2 linked regions of the Ensifer sp. PDNC004 genome follow. Each later gene encodes a partner of the first gene's protein in a complex. Links are inferred from orthologs where the notes say so. Each region holds a gene or a part of one and is shown in the gene's direction. Other genes may lie near its edges.

Region 1 (15,620 bases):
CGAAATCTAGGCGATCGCGTCGATGAATGGCATCGGCCGGATTTTGATGGTTGATAACCACGACAAGGTGCTTCTGCGTGGGCGGGCGGCGTCTGCAATGCATTTTTTCCTGGCTCTCGACACGGCCGGAATCCTTGGGAAGGGGCGCCTTTTTCGGGAGACGAGACTTGTAATCTCCTGCCTTCCTTGCCATGCAAGCCGGAAACCGTGTTTGCAGGAAGCCAGAATGGCCGCAAGGATCAACAGTTTTCGCGAAATCGCCAAGCGCTACGATGTCGTTCTGTGCGACGTCTGGGGCGTTCTTCACAACGGCGTGCAGGCTTTCGCCTCCGCCTGTGAAGCATTGGCCGAGGCGCGTGCCGCCGGGCTGACCGTCGTACTCATCACCAATTCGCCGCGCCCGAGCCCGATGGTGAAGGTGCAGATCCGCAGCCTCGGCGTGCCCGACGAAGCCTATGACCGGATCGTCACCTCGGGCGACGTGACCCGGGCTCTGATCGCTGCCGCCGACAAGAAGATCTTCTTCATCGGAGCCGAGCGCGACCTGCCGCTGCTCGAGGGCCTGGGGACGCAGATCGTTTCCTCGGAAGATGCCGAGACGGTCGTCTGCGCCGGCTTCTATGACGACGAGACCGAAACGCCCGAGCATTACCGCGCGACCCTGACGGGCCTTGCCAAGCGCAAGATCCCGTTCATCTGTGCCAATCCCGACCTCGTCGTCGAGCGCGGCCACCGGCTGATCCCTTGCGCCGGCGCGATTGCCAAGCTCTACGAGGAACTCGGCGGCGAGGCGCGCATTGCCGGTAAGCCCTACATCGCGATTTACCGCGCCGCCCTCGGCGAGGCGAAGGCCGCGCGCGGACCGATTGACCTCACCCGCGTCATCGCTGTCGGTGACGGCATGCCGACGGACGTCAAGGGTGCGCAGGATGCGGGCCTGGATCTGCTCTATATCAGCGCCGGTATCCACGCCCAGGAATACATGAACGAAAGCCGGACCGACGAGGCGAAGCTTGCCGCCTTCCTCAAGAAGGAGGGCGCCTCGCCTAAATATTGGATGCCACGGCTCGCCTGACGGGAAGATGGAGATGACGGTTTTTCATCGCAACGAGACCCGTGATCCGCTTCCGGAGCACTTGCGCGGCGGTGTCGTCGCCATCGGCAATTTCGACGGCGTGCACCGTGGTCACCAGTCGGTTCTCAATCGGGCGCTGGAAGAGGCGAAGTCGCGCGGCGTGCCGGCGCTCGTGCTCACTTTCGAACCGCATCCGCGAACCGTCTTCCGCCCGGACACGCCTGTCTTCCGGCTGACGCCGGCGCCGTTGAAGGCGCGCATCCTCGAAGGCATGGGCTTCGGCGCCGTCATCGAATATCCCTTCGATCGCACCTTCTCGCAGCTTTCCGCGTCGGACTTCATCCATCGCATCCTGCTCGAATGGCTCCATGCCTCGCATGTGGTGACCGGTTTCGACTTTCATTTCGGCAAGGGTCGCGAGGGTGGCCCTGCGTTTCTGATGGCGGCGGGCGGCGATAACGGATTTGGCGTGACGCTGGTCGACGCCTTCCGTGATGAAAATGCGTCCGTCATCTCGTCGAGCTACGTCCGCGCGTTGCTCGGCGAGGGCGATGTCGCGCAGGCCGCCGGCATGCTCGGCTACCGTTATCTCGTCGAAGCCGAGGTGATTGGCGGCAAGAAGCTCGGCCGCGAACTCGGTTTTCCCACCGCCAATATGCGGCTCGCGCCCGAGGTGGAGCTTCGGCCCGGCATTTATGCCGTGCGTTTCCGTCGCGCCGACGGCTCGCTCTACGACGGCGTCGCGAGCTTCGGCCGCCGGCCGACAGTCGACAGCGACGGCGAGCCGCTGCTCGAAACCTTCGTCTTCGATTTCTCCGGCGATCTCTATGGCGAGGTCTGCGCCGTCACCTTCTTCGGTCACCTGCGCGACGAACTGAAATTCGATGGCCTCGATGCGCTCGTTGCGCAGATCCGTCAGGACGAGGCCGAAGCCCGCGCGCTGCTTTCCGGCGTCACGCCGCTCGGCGACATCGACCGCAGGCTCAACTTCGCCCGATAAAAGATTTCGGTCTTCGCGCGGCGGCGGACCTTTTCAAAAGGCGAAAAACGCCTTAAACAACCGGCCACCATGACCCGGCACCGTCGATTGATCATCGATCAGCGAATTATTGGCCCGGCCTTCCGCGTGCTGTGATCAGCCGGAAGGTCCGGGATTTCGGCGTTTCCGACGCCCCAGTCATCTCTCGATACCGAGCCCATTTCGTATGCGCGGCCGTTCGCGCGAAGAAGCGATTGCAAAAACCATGACCGACACCGCTGAAAAGATCGACTATTCCTCGTCCCTTTATCTGCCGCAGACGGAGTTCCCGATGCGCGCAGGCCTGCCGCAGAAGGAGCCGGAAACGGTGGCCCGCTGGCAGAAGATGGGCCTTTACAAGAAGCTACGCGCGTCGGCTGCCGGCCGCGACAAGTTCGTGCTGCACGACGGTCCTCCCTACGCCAACGGCAACATCCACATCGGCCACGCGCTGAACAAGATCCTCAAGGACGTCATCAACCGCTCGTTCCAGATGCGCGGCTTCGACGCCAACTACGTGCCCGGTTGGGACTGCCACGGTCTGCCGATCGAGTGGAAGATCGAGGAGAAGTATCGCGAGAAGGGCCAGAACAAGGACGAGGTTCCTGTCAACGAGTTCCGCCAGGAATGCCGTGACTTCGCCGCCGGCTGGATCCAGGTCCAGGCCGAGGAGTTCAAGCGTCTCGGCATCGAGGGCGACTTCGACAATCCCTACACGACGATGAACTTCCACGCCGAAGCGCGCATCGCCGGCGAACTGATGAAGATCGCCAAGCTCGGCCAGCTCTATCGCGGCTCGAAGCCGGTCATGTGGTCGGTCGTCGAGCGCACGGCACTGGCCGAAGCCGAAGTCGAATACGCCGATATCGAAAGCGACATGATCTGGGTGAAGTTCCCGGTCACCGAAGGTCCCGACAGCCTTGCCGGCACCTTCGTCGTGATCTGGACGACCACGCCCTGGACCATCCCCGGCAACCGCGCCATCGCCTATTCCTCGCGTTATGCCTACGGTCTCTATGAGGTGGCGACCGCCGAGAACGACTTCGGTCCGCAGCCGGGCGAGAAGCTGATCTTTGCCAAGCGCCTGGCAGACGAGTCCGCCGCCAAGGCCAAGCTCACCTTCAACTTCGTTCGCGACCTTGAGGCCGACGAACTGTCGTCCGTGACCTGCGCCCATCCGCTGCACGGTCTGGGCGGTGGCTACGCCTTCAAGGTGCCGTTGCTCGACGGCGACCACGTCACCGACGATGCCGGCACCGGCTTCGTGCACACGGCCCCGAGCCACGGTCGCGAGGACTTTGACGCCTGGATGGACAATGCCCGCGCGCTCGAAGCCCGCGGCATCTCCTCGGCGATCCCGTTCACGGTCGACGACGCCGGCTACTTCACCGCTGACGCCCACGGCTTCGGCCCGGACGCCGAAGGTGGCGCCGGCCGCGTCATCGACGACAAGGGCAAGAAGGGCGACGCCAACGATCGCGTCATCAAGGCGCTGATCGCCCGCCACGCGCTCTTTGCCCGCGGCCGCCTGAAGCACTCCTATCCGCATTCCTGGCGCTCGAAGAAGCCGGTGATCTTCCGCAACACGCCGCAATGGTTCGTCTACATGGACAAGGCCTTCGGCGACGGCACGACGCTGCGTTCGCGCGCACTGTCTGCGATCGACGACACCCGCTTCGTTCCGGGTGCCGGCCAGAACCGTCTGCGCGCGATGATCGAAGGCCGTCCGGACTGGGTGCTCTCGCGCCAGCGCGCCTGGGGCGTGCCGATCGCGATCTTTGCCGACGACCAGGGCGAGATCCTGATCGACGAGGCCGTCAACGCCCGCATCCTCGATGCGTTCGAACTGGAAGGCGCCGATGCCTGGTTCGCCGAAGGCGCCAAGGATCGCTTCCTTGGCAACGACCACGATCATGCCAAGTGGCACCAGGTCATGGACATCCTCGACGTGTGGTTCGACAGCGGTTCGACCCACACCTTCACGCTCGAAGACCGTCCTGATCTGAAGTGGCCGGCCGACGTCTATCTCGAAGGTTCGGACCAGCATCGCGGCTGGTTCCATTCTTCGCTGCTCGAGGCCTGCGCCACGCGCGGCCGCGCACCCTACAACGCCGTTGTCACCCATGGCTTCACCATGGATGAGAAGGGCGAGAAGATGTCGAAGTCCAAGGGCAACACGGTCACCCCGCAAGAGGTGATGAAGGATGCGGGCGCCGACATCCTGCGCCTCTGGGTGATGACGACGGACTATTGGGAAGATCAGCGCCTCGGCAAGACGATCATCCAGACCAACATCGACGCCTATCGCAAGCTGCGCAACACGATCCGCTGGATGCTCGGCACGCTCGCCCACGACAAGGGCGAAGAGATTGCCTATGCCGAGATGCCGGAACTCGAAAAGCTGATGCTGCATCGCCTGGCCGAGCTCGACCAGGTCGTGCGCGAAGGCTACGACGCCTTCGACTTCAAGAAGATCGCCCGCGCGCTGATCGATTTCTCGAATGTCGAGCTCTCGGCCTTCTATTTCGACGTTCGCAAGGATGCGCTCTACTGCGACGCGCCGTCGAGCCTGCGCCGGCGCTCGGCTCTCGCCGTCATCCGCAAGCTCTTCGATTGCCTCGTGCTGTGGCTGGCGCCGATGGTGCCCTTCACCACGGAAGAGGCCTGGCTGTCGCGCAAGCCCGATGCGGTCTCGGTGCATCTCGAACAGTTCCCGGCGATCCCCGCGGAATGGAAGAACGATGCGCTCGAAGCCAAGTGGGAAAAGATCCGCGCGGTCCGCACCGTCGTCACCGGCGCGCTCGAGATCGAGCGCAAGGACAAGCGCATCGGCTCGTCGCTGGAGGCGGCACCGGTCGTCCACGTCGCCGATCCGGAGCTGTTGAAGGCGCTGGAAGGCCAGGACTTCGCCGAGATCTGCATCACCTCGGGGATCACCGTCGAAGCCACCGAAGGTCCGGCCGACGCGTTCCGCCTCGCCGAAGTGGCCAAGGTCAGCGTCGTGCCGAAACTTGCCGAAGGTCAGAAATGCGCCCGCTCCTGGCGGATCACGACCGACGTCGGTTCCGACGCACTCTACCCGGACGTTTCCGCCCGGGATGCCGCTGCCTTGCGCGAGCTTGGTTTCAAGGCTTAACGCATTGTTACCGGATGAATTGCACTCCTTGCGTTCATCCGGTAAAACCTGCCCGAAATTTGGCGGATTTCTCCGCCATGGGCGCTTGAGTGGCCGCGCTGACCGGTGGCCGGCTGGAAGGAATCTCATGGAAATGACGCGAGAGTTGCGAGTGCTTGCCAGCGTGGCCGCCATTTTGACGAGCGGCCTGGTGCTTACGGGCTGCATCGGTGGCCCGACCTATGGCACGGACAAGACCGCTGGCGAACAGCTCATGGACGACCTCGGGAGCGTCGCAAGCTTCGGGCCGCCGAAGCGGGATCCGGTCAAGTACCAGCCGCGTCCGGGCCTCGTCCTGCCGCCGTCGGCCCAGCAGGCCTCGCTCGTCGAGCCGCAGAAGTCGCTCGCCAGCCGCGAGGCAAACCCGGAATGGGTCGAGTCTCCGGAAGAGGTGCGCAAGCGCCTGCGTGAAGAGGCCGACGCCAACAAGAACAACCCGAACTATGTCTCGCCGCTTGCCAAGGCAAGCGCCAACGGTCGCCGGCTCTCCGCAAAGGAGCAGCAGGAGGCTTATCGCGAAGGGCGCAAGATCGAGATGGGCGCCTATTCCGACAAGCGCCGCTTCCTGAGCGATCCGCCGCTCGACTACCGTCGCCTGCCTGAGGGCACCGAGACCGATCTCGGCGAGCCGGAGAAGGACAAGGAGCGCCGCCGCAAGAAGGAGGCGCAGATCAAGAATTCCGGCTCCAAGTGGTATTGGCCCTTCTAAACCCGTTTTCGCCGTTCCCTTGAAACGGCGAAATGCATCTCTCCCCTTGATCCATGCAGTTTCGGCTAAACGCGCGTTTGTTGCTGGAGCTGCTTGAGAAGCGCCTGAGCCATGACCATCAGCATTCGTGAAGCCCGCCCGGAAGACGCCGAAACCATTCTGCGTTTCATCACCGAACTTGCCATCTACGAGAAGGAGCCCGACGCTGTCGAGGCGACGGTCGAGATGCTGCAGGCTTCGCTCTTCGGTCCCGGCGCGATCACCCGCGCGGTGATCTGCGAGAAGGATGGCAAGCCGGCGGGCTTTGCCATGTGGTTCTACAACTATTCCACCTGGCAGGCGCGCAAGGGACTTTACCTCGAAGATCTTTACGTCACCCCGGATTGCCGCGGTTCCGGCGCCGGCAAGATGCTCCTGAAGCATCTGGCAAAGATCGCCGTCGAGGAAGGCTGCGGCCGCTTCGAATGGAGCGTGCTCGACTGGAACGAACCGGCGATCCGCGTCTACGAATCGGTTGGCGCAGAGCCGATGTCCGAATGGACGCGCTACCGCCTGTCTGGCGCGGCACTCGATAGCTTCGCCGCCGACTGAAGCGATTTCAGGAAATCACGCCGTCGCAAGTCGCGAAGAGATCTCTCACCGCTTGCCGGCAAAGAAATCCCTGAGGATATCGGCGGCTTCCCGCTCGGCGAGGCCCGAATAGACATCGGGCGCATGGTGGCAGGTGGGCGAGCCGAAGAAACGCACGCCGCTGTCGACCGCGCCGCCCTTCGGATCGTCGGCGCCGTAATAGAGGCGGCGGATGCGCGCAAACGAAATCGCCGCCGCGCACATGGTGCAGGGTTCGAGCGTGACGTAGAGATCGGCGCCCGTCAGCCTTTCGTCCTTGAGGACGGCGGCAGCCTCGCGGATGGCGACGATCTCCGCATGGGCGGTCACGTCGTTGAGTTCGCGGGTGCGATTGCCGGCGCGCGAGATGATCCGGCCGTCGAAAACCACCACGGCGCCGATCGGCACTTCGCCGCGTTCGGCAGCCTTGCGGGCCTCTTCAAGGGCCGCATCCATGAAGCGTGTCGTCTCAGCCATCGCTCAAACAATAATTTCTCTTAACCCACGGGCCGCGACCTGATAGGACAGCCGCAAAAGGCAGGCAACACAAATGACATCCAAAGACAAGCCCACGCGGCCTGGCGGCAAGTCCGCTGGCCGGGACAAGAAACCGCATTTCGCCGACAAGAAGGGCGCTGCGCCGAAAAAGGCTGCAGGAGCCAAGGCTTCCGGCCCGAAATCTTTCGGTGCCAAGGGCCCCGGCAGGAGCTTCGACGCAAAGACGTCTGATCCCAAGGCCGGTGCCTCGCGTCCAGCCCGGGAACGTCCGGCTGCGGCTGCAGCGGCGGCCGACGAACCGCAGCGTATCTCGAAGATCCTGGCGCGTGCCGGCGTTGCCTCGCGTCGCGACGTCGAGCGCATGATCATGGAAGGTCGCATCAGGCTCAACGGCGTCATTCTCGACACGCCCGTGGTCAACGCGACGCTTGCCGATGCGATCGAGGTCGATGGCCAGCCGATCCGCGGTATCGAGCGCACGCGCCTCTGGCTCTATCACAAGCCTGCCGGTCTGGTGACCACCAATGCCGACCCGGAGGGTCGTCCGACCGTATTCGAAAACCTGCCGGACGAGTTGCCGCGGGTTCTGTCGATCGGCCGCCTCGACATCAACACCGAGGGCCTGCTGCTTCTGACCAATGACGGCGGCCTTGCCCGCGTGCTTGAACTGCCGTCGACCGGCTGGCTGCGCCGCTACCGCGTGCGCGCCCATGGCGAGATCGATCAGGAAGCGCTCGACAAGCTGAAGGACGGCATCGCCGTCGACGGCGTGCTCTATGGCGCCATCGAAGCGACGCTCGACCGCGTCCAGGGCTCGAACGTCTGGATCACGATGGGGCTTCGCGAAGGCAAAAATCGCGAAATCAAGAACGTGCTCGGCGCGCTCGGCCTAGACGTCAACCGCCTCATCCGCATCTCGTACGGCCCGTTCCAGCTCGGCGAACTGCCTGAAGGGCATGTCCAGGAAATCCGCGGACGCACCCTGCGCGACCAGTTGGGACCGCGCCTGATCGAGGACGCCAAGGCGAACTTCGACGCGCCGCTCTACAACGACCAGGCGGCAACCGTTGCCGGCGATGCGGCGGACGACGATGGCGGCGATACGCGCCGGCCGGAACGCTCCAACCGTTGGGAAAAGCCTGAGGACAAGCGCGAACGTGCTCTGTCGCGGCTCGATACTCGCCGCGACGATCGTCGCGATGGCCCCCGCGGCAAGGGCGGCCCGCGCGAAGACCGCGACGCCAAGTTCGAGGACCGGCCGAAGCGTGCGCCGGCGCAGCGCGCCCGCACGGCCAATGTCTGGATGGCGCCGGGCGCCCGCCCGCTCGCCGAGAAGAAGCCGAAGTCCGTTGACGGCGACGCCACCGAGAAGTCCGCCCGTCGCGAGCGTCCGGAGAGCGCACCGAAGTCCAAGCGCTACGGCCGCAACAAGGATGGCCTGGCGACCAAGACGACTGGCAAGTTCGACCCGGACCGCAAGGGCGCTTCCAAAGATTTCGGCCGTGGCGCCGACAAGCCTGCCCGCCCCTTCGTCAAGAGCCGTGACGAGGACGGCGAGTGGATCAGTGCCGCCGAGCCGGTTCGTCGCCGCGACGAAGGCCGGGATGGCGGCTTCGATCGTCGCAAGTCCTTTGACGGCGGCGACCGCAAGTCGCGCGATCACGGAGATCGTCCGCCGCGCCGCGAGGGTGGAGACCGCCCACGTGGTGACCGTCCGGCCCGTGCCGAGGGTGGCGAACGCCGTTTCGACAAGCCGCGCGCGCCGCGCGCCGAAGGTGACCGCCCGCCGCGCCGCGAAGGTGGCGACCGCCCGCGTGGTGACCGTCCGGCCCGTGCCGAGGGGGGCGAACGCCGTTTCGACAAGCCGCGCACGCCGCGCGCCGACGGTGACCGTCCGCCGCGTCGCGAAGGTGGCGACCGTCCATTTGGCGACCGCCCGGCCCGCAGCGAAGGCGGTGATCGCCGCTTCGACAAGCCGCGGGCTCCGCGCGCAGACGGTGACCGCGCGCCGCGTCGCGAAGGCGGTGACCGTCCGTTCGGCGACAAGCCCCGCGGCAAGTCGTTCGGCGGCAAGCCCTCGGGTGGAAAATCCTTCGGCGAACGCTCCGGTGGCCCGCGTGGCGGCAAGCCAGGCGGTGGAAAACCCGGCGGACGTCCGGGTGGCGCTGGTCGCCCCGGTGGCGCTGGACGCCCGGCCGGTGGCGGCAAGCCGCGTGGCAGAGGAAACTAAGCGGCCGTGCGGATCGTCGGTGGAGAGTTTCGGGGTCGCAGCCTGGCGACCCCCAAGTCCAACGATATCCGGCCGACCACGGACCGGACTCGCGAAAGCCTGTTCAACATCCTGAGCCATTCCTATCCGGAAGCGCTCGACGGCACCCGTGTGCTCGACCTCTTTGCCGGCACCGGCGCGGTCGGCATCGAGGCGCTGTCGCGCGGGTGCCGGCAGGCGCTGTTCGTCGAACAAAGCGTCGAGGGCAGGGGCCTGCTGCAGACCAATATCGAGACGCTCGCGCTACAGGGGCGGGCGAAGGTCTTCCGGCGCGATGCGACCAGTCTCGGTGGTGTCGGTACGATGGAGCCGTTTCATCTCGTCTTCGCCGATCCGCCCTACGCCAAGGGTCTGGGCGAAAAGGCCTTGGAGTCGGCTGCCATCGGCAACTGGCTGGTGCCCGGCGCCCTGGTGATCCTCGAGGAGCGGGCGGATGTCCAGCCGGCGCCGGTCGCCGTCTTCGAAAACCTCGATGTCAGGGTGTTCGGCGACACCCGCATGCATTTCTATCGGTTTCGCGGAGCCTGATGCCGTAATTTCGGTTGAGTTACCGGGATAGGCTCAGCCGGACGACGCTACATTCTCAACCGCCCAGCGCGGAGGCATGCCGATGAAGCAGGATCTTTCGATGGCGCATGGATCGGCGGAAGCCCCGGCGCGGCCCACCGTCGCGCTGGCGCTTGGCGGTGGCGGCGCCCGCGGTCTTGCGCATATCCATGTCATCGAGGCGCTGGATGAACTCGGCATTCGGCCGGTCGCGATCGCGGGCTCGTCGATCGGCGCGATCATGGGCGCGGGCATGGCGGCGGGTTTGCGCGGCGAAGAGATCCGGGCCCATACGCTTTCCACCGTCGGCCACCGGCGCGAAGTGGTCAACCGCCTGTGGCAATTGCGGCCATCGAGTCTTTCCGAAGCCATGGCGAGCGGCTTCCGTTTCGGCCAGTTCAATGTCGAGCGGGTGCTCAAGGCCTTCCTGCCCGAGGCCATCCCGCAAAAATTCTCCGACCTCGAAATCCCGCTGAAAGTAGTCGCCACCGACTATTACGGTCAGACGGAGAAGATCTGCGAGAAGGGCGACCTCCGCAAGGCCTTGGCTGCGTCTGCGGCGCTGCCGGCGATCTTCACGCCGGTCCGGATCGACGGGCGGGTCATGATCGACGGCGGCATCTACAATCCCATTCCGTTTGATCACCTGCGCGGCCTTGCCGATATCGTCATTGCGGTCGATGTCGTCGGCGGGCCGGATGGCGACGGCAAGGCGATCCCCAGCCGGATCGACAGCCTGTTCGGCGCGAGCCAGCTGATGATGCAGTCGATCATCGCCATGAAGCTGAAGGAGGGGGCGCCGGACATCCTGTTGCGTCCCGATGTCGGCCGCTACCGCGTGATGGATTTCCTGCGCGCCCTAGACGTGCTGAACGCAACGGCTGCGATCAAGGACGAACTCAAGCGCGCACTCGAAGAGCGGATGACAGCGCCAAGGCTCACCTGAACCTTGGTGTTTGAAGCTTGGGGCCTGAACAACCTTGGCAATGACGGCGCGTGCCGTCGCAGCGTGAGCGGTTAGGCGCTTTCGCGCTCGTCCGCGGGAAGGCCCGGGAGGATCCGTTCGCCGGTCTCTTGCGAATGGTCGACCTCGCGCTTCGGCTTGACCAGCGGCTCCGGACGCACAGGCCGCGAGTGCAGCATGTCGCGGCCGGCGGTGATGCCCTCGGCCTCCTGCAGCACCAGCCGAGCCTCGTCGCGCTTGCGGATGTCGTCCATGATCGCGATCGCCTCGTCGTCGCCGACCCCAAGTGCCTCCAGCGTCTTGCGGCCGAAGAGCAGGCCGGACTCGAAGGTCTCGCGCAGCTCGTAGTCGACGCCCTTGGCCCGCAGTTCCAGCGTGTGCAGGCGATCGTAGGAGCGGGCATAGATGCGGGCATTCGGATATTCGGATTGCACGAGATCGATGATGTGGTCGGTCGTTTCCTTCTTCTGGGTGCAGACGGCCACGATCTTGGCCCGTTCGATGCCGGCGGCACGCAGCACGTCGAGGCGGTTGCCGTCGCCGAAATAGATCCGGAAGCCGAAGGTCGCGGCCTGGCGCACGCGCGCGGCGGAATGATCGATGATCGTCACATCGCGACCGCCGGCAAGCAGGATCTGGGCGGCGATCTGGCCGAAGCGGGAGAAGCCGATCATCAGCACATCGGCATTGGCGCCATCGAAGTCTTCTTCGATCTCTTCGTCCATCTCGTCCTGCTCGCGCATCAATTTCGGCGCGAGCATGGCGGCAAGGGGCGTCAGCGCCATCGACAGGGTCACGATCGCGACCAGCAGCGAGGCGTTGCCGTCCGAGAAGACGCCGGCGCTTGCCGCCGCCGTGAACAGCACGAAGCCGAACTCGCCGCCCTGCGGCAAGAGCAGGCTGATGCGCACGGCGTCATTGTGATGTGATCCGGTGAAGCGGCAGAGCCAATAGAGAACCAGGCTCTTCAGTGCCATCAGCAGCGGCACGGCGATGATGATCAGCTGGTACCGCTCGACGATGACGCCGAGCTCTAGCGACAGGCCGACCGCCATGAAAAACAGCGCCTGCAGGATACCGCGAAACGGCTCGATATCCGCCTCGAGTTCATGGCGGTAGGAGGACTCGGCTAGTAACACGCCTGCAAGGAAGGCACCCATAGCCATCGACAATCCGGCGAGCTGCATCATGGTCGCCGCTCCCATGACCACAAGCAGTGCGGCGGCGATCATGACATCGCGTGCGCCGGTGCGAGCGATGAGCTGGAACAGCGGATTCACCAGGTAGCGCCCGGCAGCGAAGAGCACGACGATCGCAGTGGTGGCGATGGCGAAATCCTCGAGCGGTGGCGTGGTGTCCTCGGGCGCCTGTGCCGCCAGCAGCGGGATCAGCGCCAGAAGCGGCACGATCGCGAGGTCCTGCAGCAGCAAGATCGAGAAGGCGCGCTGTCCATAGCGCGTGTTGCGGTCGTTGCCCTCGTCGAGGATCTGCATGGCGAAGGCCGTCGACGAGAGCGACAGTCCGAAGCCGGCGATGATGCTGCCGCCATGATCGAGCAGGCCGAGGGCGTAGATGGCGTAGGAAAGCAGGATGCCCGTCAAAAGCACCTGCGCCGTGCCAAGGCCGAAGATGTCGCGCCGCATCTGCCAGAGCCGCGAAGGCTTCAGTTCGAGCCCGATGATGAAGAGCAGGAAGACGACGCCGAGTTCAGAGACGTGCAGGATCTGCTCGCCTTCGGTGATGCTCTGTGCCACAGGTCCGATCAGCACGCCGGCCGAGAGATAGCCGAGGATCGTGCCGAGCCCGAGCCGCTTGAAAAGCGGAGCGGCGATGACCGCGCCACCGAGCAGCATCAGGGCCTGGGAATAGATGATCGGTGTCGTTGCCATGCCTCAGGCTTTCACTGTTGCTGAACCCGGCCCCAAGCGGAGCTTTCGAGAGCGCTTCATTTGCGGTGTTTGAGCGGGAATCGGGTCGATGCCCTTGATGCCTGCTTCGCCGCACAATAAATGGGGCAGGAATGAAAGGCCACACCATGTCAGACACGATCGATTCTGCCGACCTCGAAAAACGCGCATCCGAACTCGTGGACCTCGCCCGCAAGGCCGGCGCCGATGCGGCGGACGCGGTGGTGGTGCGCGGACGCTCCCGCTCCGTCTCCGTCCGCCTCGGCAAGGTCGAAGCGACGGAAGCCTCCGAAAGCGACGACTTCTCGCTCCGCGTCTTTGTCGGACGGCGTGTCGCCAGCGTTTCGGCCAATCCGGGTTTTGACCTGAAGCTGCTCGCCGAGCGCGCGGTGGCCATGGCCAAGGCTTCGCCGGAAGATCCCTTTGCCTCGCTGGCGGACGCCGACCGGCTGGCGAAGTCCTATCCGGACCTCGACCTCTTCGACGCCACGGCGGTTTCGACCGAAACCCTGACCGAAGCGGCGCTTGCGGCCGAAGAGGCGGCACTTGCGGTTTCGGGCGTTACCAATTCCAGCGGTGGCGGCGCCTCGGCCGGCATGGGCGGGCTCGTACTCGTCACCTCGCATGGCTTTTCCGGCTCCTACATGGCCACCCGCTTCGGCCGCTCCGTCAGCGCGATTGCTGGCGAGGGCACCAAGATGGAGCGCGACTACGACTATGACAGCCGCCTGTTCTTTGCCGACCTGCGCGACGCCGACGAGATCGGCCGTCTAGCCGGTGAGCGTGCGGTCGCCCGCATCAACCCGCGCCAGGTGCCGACCGCCAAGAATGTCACCGTCGTCTTCGATCCGCGCATGGCCCGCGGCTTCGTCGGCCATCTGGCCGGCGCCATCAATGGCGCGGCTGTTGCCCGCAAGACGAGTTTCCTGCGCGACATGATGGGCAAGCAGATCCTGAAATCGGGTCTTTCGGTGACGGACGACCCGTTGATCGTGCGCGGCTCCTCGTCGCGTCCGTTCGACGGCGAAGGGGTCAGCGGCGAAAAGCTGGCGATGGTCGAGGATGGCGTGCTGAACCACTGGTTCCTGTCCACTTCGGCGGCGCTCGAGCTCGGGCTTCAGACCAACGGACGCGGCGTGCGCGGCGGGCCCACCGTCAATCCGTCCTCGACCAATCTGGCGCTCGAGCCGGGATCGATCTCACGGGACGACCTCATCCGCAGCGTCGGCACCGGCTTCTACGTCACCGAGCTGATCGGCCAGGGCGTCAACATGGTGACCGGCGAATATAGCCGCGGCGCCTCCGGCTTCTGGATCGAGAACGGGGAGCTGACCTTTGCCGTCTCGGAAGTCACGATCGCCTCCAATCTCAAGGACATGTTCATGGCGCTGACGCCGGCAGACGACATCGACCGCAAGTTCGGCGTCGCGGCACCGACGCTCGCCATCGAAGGCATGACGCTCGCCGGCCTTTGACAAGGCCGCAGGAAAAGCAGGCGCGGGGAGACCGCGCCGATCCCGCCTTCCGGACAAGGGAGAGGCGGGCTGACGGGGTTTTGAATGTCTGACACTGCACCATCGGGCGCGGACTGGAAGCCGGATCTCGACGTGATCCGCGCCGCGGCGGTCGTCGCCGGCGAAACCGCGCTCGGCTACTTCCGCAAGGCGCCCGACGTCCGCTGGAAGAACGAAGGCCGCTCGCCGGTCAGCGAGGCGGATCTCGCCGCAAACGATGTGCTGAAGACGCGCCTGCTTGCGGCCCGGCCCGATTACGGTTGGCTCTCGGAAGAGACGGACGACGATCTCAGCCGGCTGTCGCGCGAAACCGTCTTCGTCGTCGATCCGATCGATGGCACACGCGCCTTCATCGCCGGCAAGGAGCTCTGGTGCGTCAGCGTCGCCGTCGTGCATCGTGGCCAGCCCGTTGCCGGCGTGCTCTATGCTCCGGCGCTCGATGAACTCTTCGAGGCGGTCGCAGGCGGCCGCGCGCTGAAGAACGGTGCGCAAATCTCGGTGCGCGGGGCAAAGCCCGCGGAAACGCTGTATCTGGCGGCCGCCGAAGACACGATCGACAAGCTTCCGGCGCCCTATCGCAGCGCCGTTACCCGTATTCCGCATGTGCCGTCGCTTGCCTATCGGCTGGCCATGGTTGCCGACGGGCGGATCGACGGAACGCTGGTGAAGAAGAACGCCCACGACTGGGATCTGGCCGCGGCCGACCTCATTCTAGCGAGCGCCGGCGGTGCGCTGGTCGATCTCGACGGGCAGGCGCTCTCCTACAATCGATCCACTGTCGTTCACGGGGTTCTCTGCGCGGCGGCAAAGCCGCTCTTGCCAGGCCTGGTCGCCGCATCGCGGTCCATGGAGCCCCATTGACCTTTGAGGCCGAATGCCTCAAATCAACGGCCACACCCAACAAGAATAAATGGAAGTCCGATGGCTCACGACACCGAGAAAAAACAACGTCTGCATCTCGTCTTCGGCGGCGAACTCACCACGCTGACTGACGTGCATTTCCGCGACCTGGACAAGCTCGATATCGTCGGCATCTACCCGGACTACGACAGCGCCCTGACTGCCTGGAAATCCAAGGCGCAGATGACCGTCGACAACGCGCACATGCGTTACTTCATCGTCCACATGCACCGTCTGCTCGACCCGGAAAACGGCTGATGCCGATGAGGTCGGGATGCGCGGTATTTACCCGCATGCCAGTCGCCCTTAAGTCTCTCCGGGCCGGAACGGCCGGGGAAGGTGACCTGTCATGAGCAGCTTTCGCGCGCGCCTGGCGCTCTCCAGCTACCGCTGGATCGGCTCGGCCATCTATCCCCTCGTCTGGTCCTACCTTGCC
Region 2 (15,514 bases), 100 kb from region 1 along the record:
CCGCTTCACCCTTCCGGGCCAGGCGCGCGCAGCAACGACCGCAGATCTGCGCACCGCCGCCCGCGCCATGGCGGCACCGGCAGCCACGCCCGCACAACGCTTCACACCCACCCGCCCGCTGTCACGCGGCAACGCCGCGGTGGCGCAGGACGATTGGCAGGAATTCTGATCGACTGATGCAGAACGCAAAAACCCCGGCGATGAGCCGGGGTTTCTGTTTCATGCTATGCGAGGACCTATCAGCCGGCAGCGCCGATCCCGATGTCCTGCTTCTGGCCGAGTGCCTTGAAGACGGTCGAGACGATACCGGCGCGGTCGAGGCCGGCGGCGGCATACATCGCCTCGGGTTTGGCCTGTTCCATCCAGACGTCGGGCATGACCATCGGGCGAACCTTGAGGCCGCCGTCGAGCAGGCCGTCCTCGGCCAGGAACTGCAGCACGTGGCTGGCAAAGCCGCCGACGGCACCTTCCTCGATGGTGATCAGCACCTCGTGGTTGCGGGCAAGCTCGCGGATGAGATCATGGTCGAGCGGCTTGGCAAAGCGCGCATCGGCGACCGTGGTCGAAAGCCCGGCGGCGTCGAGGTCTTCGGCGGCCAGCAGACAGTCGGCCAGGCGGGTACCGAAGGACAGCAGCGCCACCTTGGAGCCCTCCTTGACGATGCGGCCCTTGCCGATCTCGAGGATCTGGCCGCGCTCCGGCATCTCGACGCCCACGCCTTCGCCGCGCGGATAGCGGAACGAGATCGGGCCGGCGTCGTAGGCAGCGGCCGTGCGCACCATGTGCTTCAGTTCCGCCTCGTCGGCGGCCGCCATCACCACAAAACCGGGGAGGGTGGCAAGATAGGTCGTGTCGAAGGAGCCAGCGTGGGTCGGGCCGTCGGCGCCGACGAAACCGGCACGGTCGATCGGGAAGCGTACCGGCAGCCCCTGGATCGCCACGTCGTGCACCACCTGGTCGTAGCCGCGCTGCAGGAAGGTCGAATAGAGCGCTGCGAACGGCTTGTAGCCTTCGGCGGCAAGACCGGCGGCAAAGGTGACGGCATGCTGTTCGGCAATGCCCACATCGAAGCAGCGCGACGGATGGACCTTGGCGAACTTGTCGAGACCGGTACCCGAAGGCATCGCGGCGGTGACGGCGACAATCTTGTCGTCGAAACCGGCTTCCTGCGTCAGCGCGTCGGCAAAGACCGAGGTATAGGCGGGCGCGTTCGGCTTGGCCTTCGCCTGCGCGCCAGTGATGACATCGAATTTGTTGACGCCGTGGTACTTGTCGGCTGCGGCTTCCGCCGGCGGATAGCCCTTGCCCTTCTGCGTCACCACATGGATCAGCACCGGACCCTTGGCGTTGTCGCGCACATTGCGCAACACCGGTAGCAGATGGTCGAAGGAGTGCCCGTCGATCGGGCCGATATGGTAGAAGCCCATCTCTTCGAACAGCGTGCCGCCCGTGACGTAGCCACGGGCGTGTTCGACAGCGCGGGTGATCGCCCGGTCGACGGTCTTGCCGAGATAGGCGGTCAGTTTCTTGCCGACTTCGCGGATGCCCATATAGGTGCGGCCGGAGGCAAGGCGTGCGAGATAGGCGCTCATCGCGCCGGTCGGCGGCGCAATCGACATGTCGTTGTCGTTGAGGATGACGATCAGCCGCGCGTCGAGCGCGCCGGCATTGTTGAGCGCCTCATAGGCCATGCCGGCCGAAAGCGCACCGTCGCCGATGACGGCAATAACATTGCGGTTCTTGCCGTCGAGATCGGCCGCGACCGCCATGCCGAGGCCGGCCGAGATCGAGGTAGAGGAATGCGCAGCACCGAAGGGGTCGTATTCGCTCTCGGCGCGGCGGGTGAAGCCTGAGAGGCCGCCTTCCTGACGGAGCGTGCGGATACGGTCGCGGCGGCCGGTCAGGATCTTGTGCGGATAGCACTGGTGGCCGACGTCGAAGATCAGCCGGTCATGCGGCGTGTTGAACACCTTGTGGATGGCGATCGTCAATTCGACGACGCCGAGGCCCGCGCCAAGATGGCCGCCGGTGCGCGACACTGCGTCGATCATTTCCGCCCGGACTTCTCCGGCAAGCTGCGGCAGATCCTTGTCGTCGACCTTCTTCAGGTCGTCGGGATAAGTCACCTTGTCGAGCAAGGGAGTAGCCGGCATCGGATTGGTTGGCAGTTGTGTCACGCTGCATGCCTCATGCGCGCCCCAAAGGTCGGGCGCGCGATAGTTGGTGGGTACCGTCGAAGCGGCTCTTTAGACGCAATCGTTGCTGAATGCAAAATTAGGCGTTCCTGCGTCATCAACCAAGAGACTAGCGCATGATTCTGTGAATCGAAATCGATTCAAGCACCATGAGGCAATGTTGCGCGGTTTTCCGCACCCAGCCTGTGCCACTTTAGGTCGCGGTCAACCCTCGGGCAGCGGAACGAATTCCTCTTCGTCTCCGGGCACGATGTCGAAGCGTCCGCTGCGCCACTCTTCCTTGGCTTTCTCGATGCGTTCCTTGGACGAAGAAACGAAATTCCACCAGATGTGGCGGGACGATCCGAGCGCTGCACCGCCGAAAAGCATGACGTGACAGCCTTGCGGTCCGGCCTTGACCGTGATCTCGTCTCCGGCGCGGAAGACGAGCAACTGGTTGTCGGCGAAATGATCGCCGGCAATGATTGCCTCGCCGGAGAGGATATAGAGCGCGCGCTCTTCCCACTGCGCCGCAAAGGGGGCGCTCTTGCCGGGTGCGATATTGAGGTCGACATAGATCGTGTCGGTGAAGACCGAGACCGGCGACTTCGCGCCCTCGAAATTGCCGATCACCACTCGCGCCTTGATGCCGTTGTCGCTCATATGCGGCAGCATTCGCTCTTCGGTGTGGCTGAAGATCGGGTCGATTTCTTCCTTGTGGTCGGGCAGCGCCAGCCAGGTCTGCAGGCCCGAGATCGAGCGCTCATGACCGCGCTGGTTCTCCGGCGAGCGTTCGGAGTGCACGATGCCGCGGCCGGCCGTCATCAAGTTCACGTCGCCGGGGCGGATGACCATTTCGGTGCCGAGGCTGTCGCGATGCTTGATCTCGCCGTCGAAGAGATAGGTGACGGTCGACAGGCCGATATGCGGGTGCGGGCGCACGTCGATCGCCTCGCCGGCGCGCAGCAGCGCCGGTCCCATGCGATCGAAGAAGATGAAGGGGCCGACCAGGCGGCGCTTCGCCGTCGGCAGGGCGCGGCGAACCTGCAGCCCGCCGATGTCGCTGGTGCGCGGAACGATCAGATGTTCGATGGCGTCGCAGGCGGGCTTGTCGCCGGCGAGCGGGTCGGGGCCTGGAAAGAAAGACATGGCGCTTGCTCCCGTTTTTGCTGTCGCATCAAGTACTAACGCCTATGAAACCAGGCGGGTAGGGGCGAAGCCGGGACGCAGTGTTTCCGCGTGACGATCAATCCGATCTTGGCAATTCCGGGAAAAGCGTGAAGCGGTTTCCGTCCGGAATTGCGATGAGTGATCAGTCGGCGTCGAGCGGCTCCACGCCCTGCGGCTTGCCGGCGCGGTCGAGGCGGATCTTTTCGATGCGGTCCTCGGCTGCCTTCAGCAGTGCTTCGCAGTGCTTCTTCAGCGCTTCGCCGCGCTCGTAGATCTCGATCGATTTGTCGAGGGCGACATCGCCGCGCTCCAGCGCCGAAACGATCCGCTCCAGTTCTTCGACAGCCTGCTCGAAGGAGAGGGTGGAAACGTCCGGTTGCGTGGTGGTGTTCATCGTTACCCTCTCATCAGTCTCAAAATGTGCAGGCCGGCCGATTCGGCCAGTCCCTGAAGGTCATAGCCGCCTTCGAGCAGGCTGACCATGCGGTTGCCGGCGCTGCGATCGGCGATCTCGTGCAGGCGTCCGGTCGCCCAGTCGAAATCCTCGGCGACGAGATTGATCTGCGCCAGCGGATCGCGGTGGTGGGCGTCGAAGCCGGCGGAGATCAGGATGAAGTCCGGGCGGAAGTTTGTTAGCGCGGAAAGGATCCGGCTGCGGAACGCCTCACGGAAATGCTCGCTGCCCATATTCGGCGACAGCGGTGCGTTGACGATGTTGCCCTTGATGCCCGTCTCGTCCTTGGCGCCGGTGCCGGGATAGAGCGGCATCTGGTGCGTCGAGCAGAAAAGCACCGAGGGGTCGTCCCAGAAGATGTCCTGTGTGCCGTTGCCGTGGTGCACGTCCCAGTCGACGATCGCGACCCGTTCGGCGCCGTGGACCTTCTGGGCGTAGCGGGCGGCGATCGCCACCGTGTTGAAAAGGCAGAAGCCCATCGCCTTGTTCTTCTCGGCGTGGTGGCCCGGTGGTCGCGCCGCGACGAAGGCGTTGTCGGTCTCGCCGGTAAAGACGGCGTCGACCGCGGCGGTCGCCCCGCCGATCCCGGTCAGCGCCGCCTCGAGGCTCAAGGGGCTCGCGTAGGTGTCCGCCTCGAAATTGTTGAGGCCTTCTTCCGGAATGGCGCGCCTGACGGCAGCGAGATGCTCTTCCGGATGGGCGAGCAACACGAGGTCTTCGCTTCCCTTCTTCGCCTCGATCCGCTTGAGATCGGAGAAGTTCGGGTGTTCGAGCGCAAGGTTCAGCGCCTTCAGCCGGTCCGGCCGCTCAGGATGCTCCTCCGGAACCTCGTGTTCCAGAAAGACCGGATTTTCATAGAGGAACGTGGTCATGCCCGGAACCTAGTGCGCGCACCCCGCAAGGTCCATGGTGACGCAGCCGAAAGACAGATTTTTCAACAGCGCGGATCGAGCAGCAGCTTGCCGTCGCGGCCCGGATCCGCCTGATGCGCAAGCGCCGCGTCGAGCCGGCTCAGCGGATAGATTTCCGCGATGCGGCTGGAAAAGAGACCCGACCGCAAACCTTCGAAACTCTTGGCAAAGGCCGCCTCGATCGCCGGTCGCCCGGCCGAATGCACCCAGGTGCGCAGCCACAGGAAGGAGAAGCGGATATCCGGCCGCGCCTGGATGGTTGCCTGCGGCACCGGCACGCCGCTGAGCGCCCCGTACTGGATGAAGGCGCCGCCGGGGTTGAGCGTGCGCTGGATGAGATCGCCGGCATATGGGCCACCGACCGCGTCGATGATTGCATCGAGGCGAAGCTGCGGCACATGGCTCTCGTCGCCAAGCACGATGTGGCCGGGGACCTCGGTTGCCAGTCGTTCAGCGCTGCGTGCGCTTCGAACGATGCCGGTGGTATCAGCGCCTTCGCCGGCCAGCAGCTTCATCAGCATGCCGCCGATCGCCGAGCCTGCCGCGGTGACGCCGATACGGCGGCCATCGAGCGAGCCGAAATGCGTACGCAGCGCCTCGATCAGTTGCAGCGCCGTCAGCGGATTGACGTAGCAGGTAGCAGCATCGGTCTCGCCGATATCCTCGGGCACGGCGAAACACCATGCGGCCGGCCGGATCAGATACTCCTGCCACAGACCGCTGGCGCCGATCGGCACGACGCGGTCGCCGACTTTCAGCGTCGTGACGCCGGTGCCGATGCGCGTCACCGTGCCGAAGCCCTCGAAGCCGGGCGCGAAGGGCAGCGTGGTGCGGGCGCTATAGGCGCCGGTCACCGGGATGAGATCGGACGGGTTGATGGCGGCGAGCGACAGCGCCACCTCGACTTCGCCCGCCGCAGGCGCCACGCGTTCGGCGTCGACGAGCGCAATCACTTGCCGGGGATCGCCGAACTGGCTAACGAGGGTGGAGCGCATCGTCAGGGAGCCTCGCATGGACGGCAGGGAGCTGGAGAACGTCACGGAAATCCGCATTCCGTTTCGCGATATAGACATGCACGGCCACATGCACAATGCCGCCTATTATGCCCATGCGGAGGCGGCACTTTCCAGCCTCTGGCGCCACCGTCCGCATGTGGTGAACGAGCCGAGCTATCTCGTCCGTCGTTCGGCCTGCGTCTATCACCGTGGCCTGCGTTACGACGAGCCGGCCCGTCTTACCGTCAACGTGGCGAAGGTCGGCGGCAGCTCGATCAGCTTTGTCGTCAAGGTCGAAGCGCGCGGCCAGCTCGCGGCCGAAGTCGAGGTCGTCTGGGTCGCAGTCGATCCGCAGCGCCACACGCCGCTGCCGCTGCCTTCAGCGACGCGCGAATGGCTGGCGGCCTATTCGGTCTAGCCCAAGCAATTCCAGGAAAAGTGCGAAGCGGTTTTCCGTCCGGGATTGCGGACCAAGAAACCAATTCCAGGAAAAGTGCGAAGCGGTTTTCCGTCCGGGATTGCGGACCAAGAAACCAATTCCAGGAAAAGTGCGAAGCGGTTTCCGTCCGGAGTTGCGCCGCTTAAACCGGGTGGACCGAACGAAACAGCGCGATGATGCCCATGCCGCCGCCAACACCCATCATCGCCAGCCCTTCCGTGCCTTCCGGCGATGCCAGCATCTGCGAGAAGAGCCGAACCGTGAGGATCGCCCCGGAGGCGCCATAGGGATGGCCGAGCGCGATGGCGCCGCCGTCGAGATTGACCCTATCCGCGGCGATATCGAGCTGGTCGAGACTGCCGAGCACCTGCGAGGCGAAGGCCTCGTTGAATTCCATGAAGTCGACCTTTGCCGGATCCAGCGTCGGTTGTCGGGCTTTCAGCTTCTGCATCGCCGGAACCGGGCCGAGGCCGAGCAGGTTGGGATCGACGCCCGCTGTCGCGGCATCGACAAATTCGAGCGCGAACGGAATGCCAAGCCGTCGCGCTTCGGCAAGGCTCGTCACCAGGACCACAGCTGCGCCGTCGTTGATCGGGCAGGCATTGCCGGCCGTTACCGTGCCACCCTCGACGAAGACCGGTTTCAGCCTCTGCAGCGTTGCCATCGAGGCATTGGCGCGCGGGCACTCGTCGCGCGACACAGGGCCTGCCACCGTGTCGATCGCCACGATTTCGCGGGAAAACCGGCCGGCAAGATTGGCCTCGACGGCGCGGCGATGGCTTTGAAGCGCAAAGGCGTCCTGCCGTTCACGAGAGATCCCGCAGGCGGTCGCGACGTTTTCGGCGGCCATGCCCATGTCCGGGTCGCCGATCTCGTCCGGGGCCATGCGGGCACGCTTGACCGGCGCGAGCTCGCCGCCGCGCTCCAGCGGCGGCCTCAGGCGGATATGCGCGCGGCTGGCGCTCTCGGTGCCGCCGGCCAGATAGAACCGACCGGCACCCGCCTGGATCATCCGAGCCGCAAGGGTAATCGCCTCCAGCCCGGAACCGCATTGGCGGTCGACGGTGACGCCCGGTGTCGAGACCGGCAGACCGGCTTCGAGAGCGGCGAGCCGGGCGAGATTGCCGGCGCTGTTGGCGGCATTGCCGAGAATGACGTCGTCGATCTCGCTCGTCCTTGCACCGGTATCGCGGAGAATGCGGGAAATCAGCGGTGCCGCCAGTTGCGACGGTTCGATATCGCGAAGCGTGCCGTTGACGCGGCCGATAGGCGTGCGGAGCGCGGCGATGATGACAGGTATGCGTGCCGGGTCATTCGATGAGGTCGAGGGCATCGTTTCCATCCGCGATCCATTGCCTGAGCGTGCCTACCGCTACCTTGCCCGACTGCGTCATCGGCATATTCAGGCAGAGCCAGATGCGACGTGGATGCTTGTAGCGCGGCAGCTGGGCGGCGAGATGACGATCAAGCGCCTCCCGATCGAACATACCACCTTCCGGCTCAATGACGGCGACCAGTTCGCTGCCGAGATCCGGGTGATCGAGGCCAAGCGCGAGTGCCGAGTGAACGCCGGCATCGGCGACGAGGACCGCTTCCACTTCCTGCGGGTAGATGTTGTTGCCGCCCGAAAGCACCATGCCACCAGCGCGGCCGAGAAGATGCAGGGAGCCGCATTCATCGAGGAAGCCGACATCGCCGACCGTCGCCAGCGACCCAAGGCGACGGAACCCGGCGCCGTCGGCGCCGCCGACATAACCGTCGGAGATGAGGGCGCTGTCGACGAAGATCGTGCCCGTCTCACCGGTCGGCAGCTCGTCCCCCTTGTCGTCGCGAATGCTGAGCGTGACGCCGGGAAAGGCGCGGCCGACGGCGGTGGCCGAAGCGGTGTCGCCCTTGGTCGCAACGCTGATGAAGCCCAGTTCAGAGGCGCCGTAGTATTCGATGATATCGGCTTGCGGAAATGCGAGCGCCGCGGTTTCGCGATCGTTTTCGGTCAGCTTGGCGCCGGCGACGGTGATCTGTTTGACCGACCTTTGCGGCCGGCCGGCGGCTGCCGCGCAGAGCCGCCGCAGCACCGTCGGCACCAGCGCCAGTCGCTGGACCGCTTTCGCCTCGATAACGGACATTGCCCGGGATGCCTCGAAATGTGTGGCCCCGATGAATTCGGCGCCGGCGACGAGGGTTTCTGCAAGCGCATAAAGCGTCAGCCCGTGCGCGAGCGGACCGGGGGCAAAGGTGCGGGTGGCGCGGCCGATGCCGAAGAAGGGCTCGCCTGTGGCCAAGCTTCTGCGCCACGAGCCGCGATCGCGGATGATGGCTTTCGGCGTGCCCGTCGTGCCCGAGGTGAAGACGATGAGGAACGGCTCGCTGTCTTCGCCGACTGCGAGCAGCTTTCGCTCGTTGCCATCGGTCTCGCGGAAGGTTCGCGTTTTGCCGCTTGCGGGCGCATGGAGCGAGAGGTTGGCGCCATCGGCCCTGACAATGAGATCGGGCGAAAGGCGATCGTGCATCGTCTGGCGCGTCGCCTCCGGCAGATGCGGATCGATCAGCGCGACGCAGTTGCCGCCGCTGGTGGCGGCAAGGAAGGCAGCGGCGAAGAGCGGATGATTGCCCGTCTCCAGTGCGATCAGGCGAGAGCGGTCGCCGAGCACGCTGCGTCGTTCGGCAATCCCAACCAAGTCTCCGAAACGTTCGGTAAGTGCGCCGGCGATGCGTGTGAGGTCACCAAAAGTGAAAACCCGGCCCTCGATTTGGAAGGCCGGGGCATGCGGATGGTCTTCCGCGTGGCGATGGATCGCGGCGGCAAACGGCATTGGTTCAGGCGCGGGCCGGCAGCAGCGGATAGCCGGCGTAGACGGCGCGTGCGGCAAGCGTCGCGATCGCAGCCTTCAACAGGTCACCCGGAATGAAGGCGAGCGAGCCGGCAGCAACGGTCATGAGCGGGGTGCCGGTGACGGCGGAAACCCAGGGCATGCCGATCGCGTAGAGCACAACGATACCGCCGAGGACGGAGGCAAGGAAGAAACCGACGAACTGGCGCGTTTCTGCCTGGCCTTCACGCACGGCGCGCTCGGCGATCAGGCCGGTGACGAAGGTGGCGATAACCCAGCCGATGATGAAGCCGCCCGACGGGCCGGCAAAGACTGCAAGGCCGCCGCGGCCGCCCGAAAGCACCGGCAGGCCAATGGCGACCAGCAGCAGGAACAGCAGGAAGGCGAGCGCGCCGCGCTTGGCGCCGAGGATGCAGCCGGCCAGCATGACGCCCATGGACTGCGCGGTGATCGGGACCGGAATGAAGCCGAGCGTGATCGGCGGGATGAGGCCGAGCACGACGACGATCGCGGCGAAGAGGGCGATGAGCACGAGATCTCTGGTATTCATGTAGTTCCGGTTCCCTGTCTTTTAGAATTCGCGAATTTATTGACGGCGAAATCCGCGCGCGTCAATCGCCGCGGCAATCGTATCGGCATCCTTCAGCGTCAGGATGATGAGCGGCCCGATGATCGTCAACGGCCGGACAGGCAGTCCGCGGGCGCGATGGGCTTCGCGGATCGCCTGATAGCGCGCAAAGATATCGGGAACGAAGCGCAGCACCAGCCCGAGCGCCAGGCTGACATCGGCCGCCTTCAGCCAGCCAAGCCGCTCGAGCGGGCTCAGGAGAATGGTGATCTCGTCCATGAAGGCGCTGATCGTTGTTGTCGCCGTGACGGCGGCAGCGAAAAGAACCAGCGCCATCAGCCGCAAGGCCAAAGTCGCGACCTCGGAAACCGAGAGGTAAAAGAGATTGACAGCCGCCAGAAAGAGGATCGTCAGGAAGACGAAGCCGACGCGCTTCAGCGCTTCCTTGGGCGAGAGACCGACGGAGAGATAGAGAGTGGCGGCAACGACGAAGGCGATCGCCTGAACCGCGAGTGAGGCGCTCAGAAAAAGCCCGATGCTCGACGCCACGAGTGCAATCAGCTTGACCCTGACCGGCAGCCGGTGGAGCAGGCTGTTGCCCTCGATATGCAGGCTCGTCAGCATCCGGCGATCTCGTGATAGTGGCGGATCGCCTCTTGCGGGTTGCCGTCGAAGGCAAGTCGGCCCTCATGGAAGAGCAGCAGCCGTTCGACAGTCTCGACGAGCCCGAGATCATGGGTGATCACCACCGTATCCTCCGGCAGGTCATCGATCGCCGTGGCGACACGGCGCCGGTTCTTCAGGTCGAGCTGGTTCGTCGGCTCGTCAAGGATCAGGATCTTCGGATCGGTAACGACGACGCTCGCCATGGCGACGAGCTGTGTTTCTCCGCCCGAAAGCTCATGCACGCGCCGCCTTGCCAGGTGTTCTATGCCGAAGCGCGAAAGTGCCGCCTGCATCCGGCGATCGATCTCGTCGCGCGAAAACCCACGGTTCTTCAGCCCGAAGGCGATGTCCTCGGCAACAACAGGCATGATCAGCTGGTTGTGCGGATTCTGGAAGATGAAGCCGGCTTCGGAAAGCACGGCGCGATCGTCTTTGACCGTGTCGAGCCCGTTGACCGTGACGCCGCCGGAGGAGGGCTTCACCAGGCCGTTGATCAGGCGCGCGAAGGTCGTCTTGCCGGAGCCGTTGAGGCCGATAATGCCGATGCGTTTTTCGTTGAGCGTGAGCGTCAGGGGGTGCAAAGCCACCCGCTCGCCGAAGCGGACCGCGCAATCGGTAAAGCGGATGTCCATTCCGTTCCTCGCTGTCTCCGGCCCGCGCCGTTTTCGGGTTGCTCTATAGGCCAAGTGCGACAACAAGGGCAATGCGGTCCAGGGATCGATGCTCTATTTGAATTATGGGAATATAAGCCTATTCTCCTCGCCATGACGATTCGCCTTTCCAACAGCGACGCCCGTCGCATCTTCCTCGCCAAGCAGGGCCTTTCAGGCGCGCCCAACCGCGCGCTCGGCAAGGAGGGCCTGCTGAAGCTCATCCACGACATCGGCTTCGTGCAGGTCGACAGCATCGCCACGGTGGAGCGTGCTCACCACCAGATCCTGTTTTCCCGCAACCAGACCTATCGTCGGGAACATCTGACGGCGCTTCTGGAGGACGATCGCGACCTCTTCGAGCATTGGACCCACGATGCCTCGATCATTCCCAGCAGCTTCTTCCGCTATTGGAAGCATCGCTTCAAGTGGGAAGGCGAGACGATCGTCGAGCGCTGGAAGGCGTGGCGAGGCGAGGGTTTCGAGAAAGGCTGCGACGACACCTATCAGCGGATTGCCGAAGGCGGCCCGGTGCTTGCCCGCGATCTGAAGGAAGCCGAGCACCAATCCGGTGGCTGGTGGAACTGGCATCCGTCGAAGACGGCGCTGGAAGTGCTGTGGCGCACAGGCAAGCTTGCGATCGCGCGGCGCGAGAATTTCCAGAAGGTCTACGATCTCACGGAAAGAGTGATCCCGCCGCACCACAACGAGGGTGACGTCAGCCATCCGGAATTCATCGACTGGGCCTGCCGCAGCGCGTTGGAGCGTCTCGGCTTTGCCACCCATGGCGAGATCGCCGCCTTTTGGGATCTGGTATCGCCCGAGGAGGCGAAGACCTGGGTGGCCGAACATCGCGACGAACTCGTGGAAGTGCAGATCGAAGCGATCGATGGCGGACGTCCGCGTGTCTCCTACGCCTTCGCCGGGTTTCCGGAAGCACTCGGGGATATCCCCGAGCCGCCCGGCCGGGTGCGCGTGCTCAGCCCCTTTGACCCCCTCTTGCGCGATCGCAATCGCACGGAACGGCTCTTCGGCTTCTTCTATCGCATCGAGATCTTCGTCCCCGAAGCCAAGCGCGAATATGGCTATTACGTCTTCCCGTTGATCGAGGGCGACCGGCTGATCGGCCGCATCGACATGAAGGCGGACCGCAAGCGCGGCAGCCTCGATGTCCGCAGGCTCTGGCTCGAAAAGGGCGTTCGCGCCTCGGCCGGACGCCTGGAGCGCATCGATGCCGAGCTCGATCGGGTTGCCCGCTTCGCTGGCGTCGAGCGCGTGGAACGGCTCGATGGCTGGAACGCGTCGCTATAGCGACCTAAACCGCCGCATGTTTGCGTCGATCGGTGCGGATCAGGGAAACATGCAGTTGGTGATATTTTCCTTGGCTTGAACCCGCCGCCTTCCTAAATGGAGGCGATAGAAATTCCTGACGCGGGAGCGTGCCACTATGAACACCGATCTGATGAGCCTCTTCGATGCCGACGAGGCAACGGTCCGCAAGGTTCTCTCGGAAACGCTCGCCGGTGCCGACGACGGCGAACTGTTCCTCGAACATGCCCAGGCAGAGGTGCTGTCCTTCGACAATGGCCGGCTCAAGGGCGGCAGCTTCAACACCGACCAGGGCTTCGGCCTTCGCGCCGTTGCCGGCGAAGCGGTCGGTTATGCCCATTCCGGCGAGCTTTCCCTGTCGGCACTGCGCCGCGCCTCCGACGCGGTGGCGCAGGTGACGCGCGGCTATGCCGGCTCCTACGCCGCAGCCCCGCAGCGCACCAACAAGAAGCTTTATGGCGACGAAAACCCGATCGGCGCGCCCAGCTTCGAGGCGAAGGTCGCGCTGCTTCAGGAAATCGACGCCTATCTGCGCGCCAAGGACCCCAAGGTCCGCCAGGTGACGGCGACCATCGCGGCAAGCTGGCAGGTCGTCGATATCCTGCGCGCCGACGGTCATCGTGTCCACGATGTCAGGCCGATGACGCGCATCAACATCTCCGTCGTGACCGGCGATGGCGACCGCCAGGAAAGCGGCTCCTTCGGCACCGGCGGGCGTCGCGGCTTCGGCGATTTCGTCACCGAGGAAAATTGGAAGATGGGCGCCGACGAGGCGCTGCGCCAGGCGCTCGTCAATCTCGAAGCGATCGACGCGCCGGCCGGCACTATGGATGTGGTGCTTGCCTCCGGCTGGCCGGGCGTCATGCTTCACGAGGCCGTCGGCCATGGTCTTGAAGGCGACTTCAACCGCAAGAAGACTTCGGCGTTTGCCGGCCTTCTGGGCGAGCAGGTGGCTGCCAAGGGCGTCACCGTCGTCGACGACGGCACGATCGAGGCGCGCCGCGGCTCGATCTCGATCGACGACGAGGGCACGCCGTCCGGCTACAACGTGCTGATCGAGGACGGCAAGCTCGTCGGCTACATGCAGGACCGGCAGAACGCCCGGCTGATGCGCATGCAACCCACCGGCAACGGCCGTCGCCAGGGTTATGCCCATGTGCCGATGCCGCGCATGACCAATACCTACATGCTCTCGGGCGACAGGACGCCGGAGGAAATCATCGCCTCGGTGAAGAAGGGCATCTATGCCGTCTCCTTCGGCGGCGGCCAGGTGGACATCACGTCAGGCAAGTTCGTCTTCGGCTGCACTGAGGCCTACCTGATCGAAAACGGCAAGATCGGCGCGCCGGTCAAGGGCGCCATGCTGATCGGCAACGGTCCGGACGCGATGAAGCGGGTGACCATGGTCGGCAACGACACCAAGCTCGATACCGGCATCGGCAATTGCGGCAAGGCCGGCCAATGGGTGCCGGTCGGCGTCGGCCAGCCGCATCTGCGCATGGACCAGATCACGGTGGGCGGCACGCAGGCGTAAGTTCCGGTGGCGGTCTTCGTGCTTTCGTTCCTGTCGCCGGAGACCGCCACGCCCAGCCACGAACTGCGGTTCGATGGCGATCCGGGAGACATCGCGCGTGCCCTGGACCTGGACGGCGGCGCCATTGCCGACCATGCCTGTTACCTGCTTGACCGCAAGGATCTGACTGCGCTTGCCTCGGCGCTCGGGTTTGCCTTGCCGGATACGGGGGAGGAGGCCCTGCTTCGCCGGCCGCACCGGATCGATACGACGCCATACCTCGTCCATACCGGCTACGAACTTCCGCTGATGCTGGAAGGGCGCAAGCCCTTTGCCTATTTCGACGACGATCCGGCGTCACCTTGGCTCGAGGAAACCAAGGCGCTCTTTGCCCCGTATGTCGCCGCCGGAGTGCTGGTGCTGGACACGTTCGAGCTGGCAAAGATGTGCCCGACGACCACGGGAAGCGAGAAAGAGGAGCGGGTCCGTTATCTCGCCTTTGCGCTGCCGGGCGAGACCTGGCGCTTCGAGCGGTTCAGGACGCGCTGCGACCAGCTCTTCTACAATTGGCGTCCATGGACGGATGAAGATGAGCGCGAGGAGGGGCGGCTTCTCGGCTACAGCGAAGAGCAGTGCGACTGGTGGATGGCCAATCGCGCCCACAGAGCCGCAAGCGCGTGAAGCTGCGGCGAACCGCTGCCGTCAGCCGCGCGACGGCAGCATCATGCAGTCGTAGGAGCGCTGCTTGAGCGCGTCACAGGCGGCCGCGGCCGCATCCTTGCTCGAAAAGCCGACGAAGCGGGCGCGGTAGATCGCCTTGGCACCCTTACCGACGGCTTCCGTATAGGGCGTGGCGCCTGCGAGCGGCGCACCGGCCTCCGAGCGCGCCTGCGCCAGCAGCATGCGCGCAGCCTCGGCCGAAGGTGCGGCCGAAATCTGGATCTGCCAGCCGCCTGATGCAGCCGGAACCGCAGCGGTCGTTTCGATCTCGGCAACCTCGGTCGGGCGTTCCGCGGGGATCGCGGTCGTCGACGTTGCCGCAATCAGGGCAGCAACCGAATCCTGCTTGGCCCGCTGCGGTGCGGCATAGGGCATCGGAACCTCGGATGTTGCGACCGCGGCCACTTCGACGGGGGCTTCTACCGTCTTGCCGCCGCGCGTCGACGCCACGAGCTGCCGTCCACCCTTGGCCGCCTTGCCAACGTGACGATCGAGAAGGGCCGCCATCTTGGCGTCGCGGCTGCGCGCCGTCTTGCCGCCGAGCACGACGCCGACCACCCGGCGATTGCCGTCCTTGACGGCGCTGACCAGGTTGAAGCCGGAGGCGTTGGTGTAGCCGGTCTTGATGCCGTCCATGCCGTCGTAGCGATACATCAGGTTGTTGTGACCCCGCACCTTGCGGCCGCGGAAGTTGAAGCTCTCGGTCGCAAACAGCCGGTACTCCCTGGGGAAGTCGCGCATCAGCGCCACGGCAAGCGTCGACATTTCACGCGCAGTCGTCACCTGCTTGCTGGCCGGCAGGCCGGAAGCATTGATGAAGATGGTCTTGCTCATGCCAAGCTGCCGCGCCTTGGCGGTCATCATCCGGGCGAAATTCGCCTCGGAGCCGCCGAGCTTCTCGGCCATGGCGGCCGCCGCATCGTTGCCCGAGCGCACGATCATGCCGAGGACCGCCTCGCGCACCGTGATCGTCATGCCGGACTTGAGGCCGAGACGCATCGGCGGCTTGGCGGCCGCCGCCTTCGAAACCTTGATCTTGCTGTCCCAGGAAAGCTTGCCGCTCTTCAGCGCCTCGAAGGCCATGTAGACCGTCA

What was found.
Region 2: the proteins of JVX98_RS18290 (region 1) and tldD are in contact, whole or in part, in a solved structure (PDB 5NJ9), measured with the Escherichia coli proteins. The link is inferred for Ensifer sp. PDNC004 from one-to-one orthologs.

What each region holds. Positions count from the first base shown.
Region 1 is NZ_CP070353.1:2,058,328-2,073,947, reverse strand. The notes cover bases 12,081-15,071. They hold JVX98_RS18290 (TldD/PmbA family protein), read left to right. Parts: upstream 12,081-12,898; coding sequence 12,899-14,245; downstream 14,246-15,071. Other genes in these bases: JVX98_RS18285 (3'(2'),5'-bisphosphate nucleotidase CysQ), read left to right, coding at 14,330-15,071; JVX98_RS18295 (monovalent cation:proton antiporter-2 (CPA2) family protein), read right to left, coding at 12,081-12,752. Also shown: JVX98_RS18340 (TIGR01459 family HAD-type hydrolase), read left to right, coding at 227-1,075; JVX98_RS18335 (bifunctional riboflavin kinase/FAD synthetase), read left to right, coding at 1,089-2,075; ileS (isoleucine--tRNA ligase), read left to right, coding at 2,320-5,229; JVX98_RS18325 (hypothetical protein), read left to right, coding at 5,357-5,977; JVX98_RS18320 (GNAT family N-acetyltransferase), read left to right, coding at 6,089-6,568; JVX98_RS18315 (nucleoside deaminase), read right to left, coding at 6,614-7,063; JVX98_RS18310 (pseudouridine synthase), read left to right, coding at 7,137-9,314; 16S rRNA (guanine(966)-N(2))-methyltransferase RsmD, read left to right, coding at 9,321-9,881; JVX98_RS18300 (patatin-like phospholipase family protein), read left to right, coding at 9,964-10,845; more of JVX98_RS18295, read right to left, coding at 10,917-12,080; more of JVX98_RS18285, read left to right, coding at 15,072-15,145; JVX98_RS18280 (DUF4170 domain-containing protein), read left to right, coding at 15,206-15,442; waaA (lipid IV(A) 3-deoxy-D-manno-octulosonic acid transferase), read left to right, coding at 15,534-15,620.
Region 2 is NZ_CP070353.1:1,954,132-1,969,645, reverse strand. The notes cover bases 11,629-14,513. They hold tldD (metalloprotease TldD), read left to right. Parts: upstream 11,629-12,305; coding sequence 12,306-13,721; downstream 13,722-14,513. Other genes in these bases: JVX98_RS17830 (D-alanyl-D-alanine carboxypeptidase family protein), read right to left, coding at 14,403-14,513; JVX98_RS17835 (hypothetical protein), read left to right, coding at 13,728-14,381; JVX98_RS17845 (winged helix-turn-helix domain-containing protein), read left to right, coding at 11,629-12,169. Outside these bases: JVX98_RS17905 (methyl-accepting chemotaxis protein), read left to right, coding at 1-169; dxs (1-deoxy-D-xylulose-5-phosphate synthase), read right to left, coding at 240-2,153; JVX98_RS17895 (pirin family protein), read right to left, coding at 2,400-3,323; JVX98_RS17890 (exodeoxyribonuclease VII small subunit), read right to left, coding at 3,487-3,738; JVX98_RS17885 (histone deacetylase family protein), read right to left, coding at 3,741-4,670; JVX98_RS17880 (zinc-dependent alcohol dehydrogenase family protein), read right to left, coding at 4,733-5,704; JVX98_RS17875 (thioesterase family protein), read left to right, coding at 5,721-6,122; JVX98_RS17870 (thiolase family protein), read right to left, coding at 6,286-7,476; JVX98_RS17865 (class I adenylate-forming enzyme family protein), read right to left, coding at 7,454-8,956; JVX98_RS17860 (biotin transporter BioY), read right to left, coding at 8,961-9,524; JVX98_RS17855 (energy-coupling factor transporter transmembrane protein EcfT), read right to left, coding at 9,561-10,166; JVX98_RS17850 (energy-coupling factor ABC transporter ATP-binding protein), read right to left, coding at 10,160-10,840; more of JVX98_RS17845, read left to right, coding at 10,973-11,628; more of JVX98_RS17830, read right to left, coding at 14,514-15,514. UniProt on the Escherichia coli protein: Metalloprotease involved in CcdA degradation. Suppresses the inhibitory activity of the carbon storage regulator (CsrA).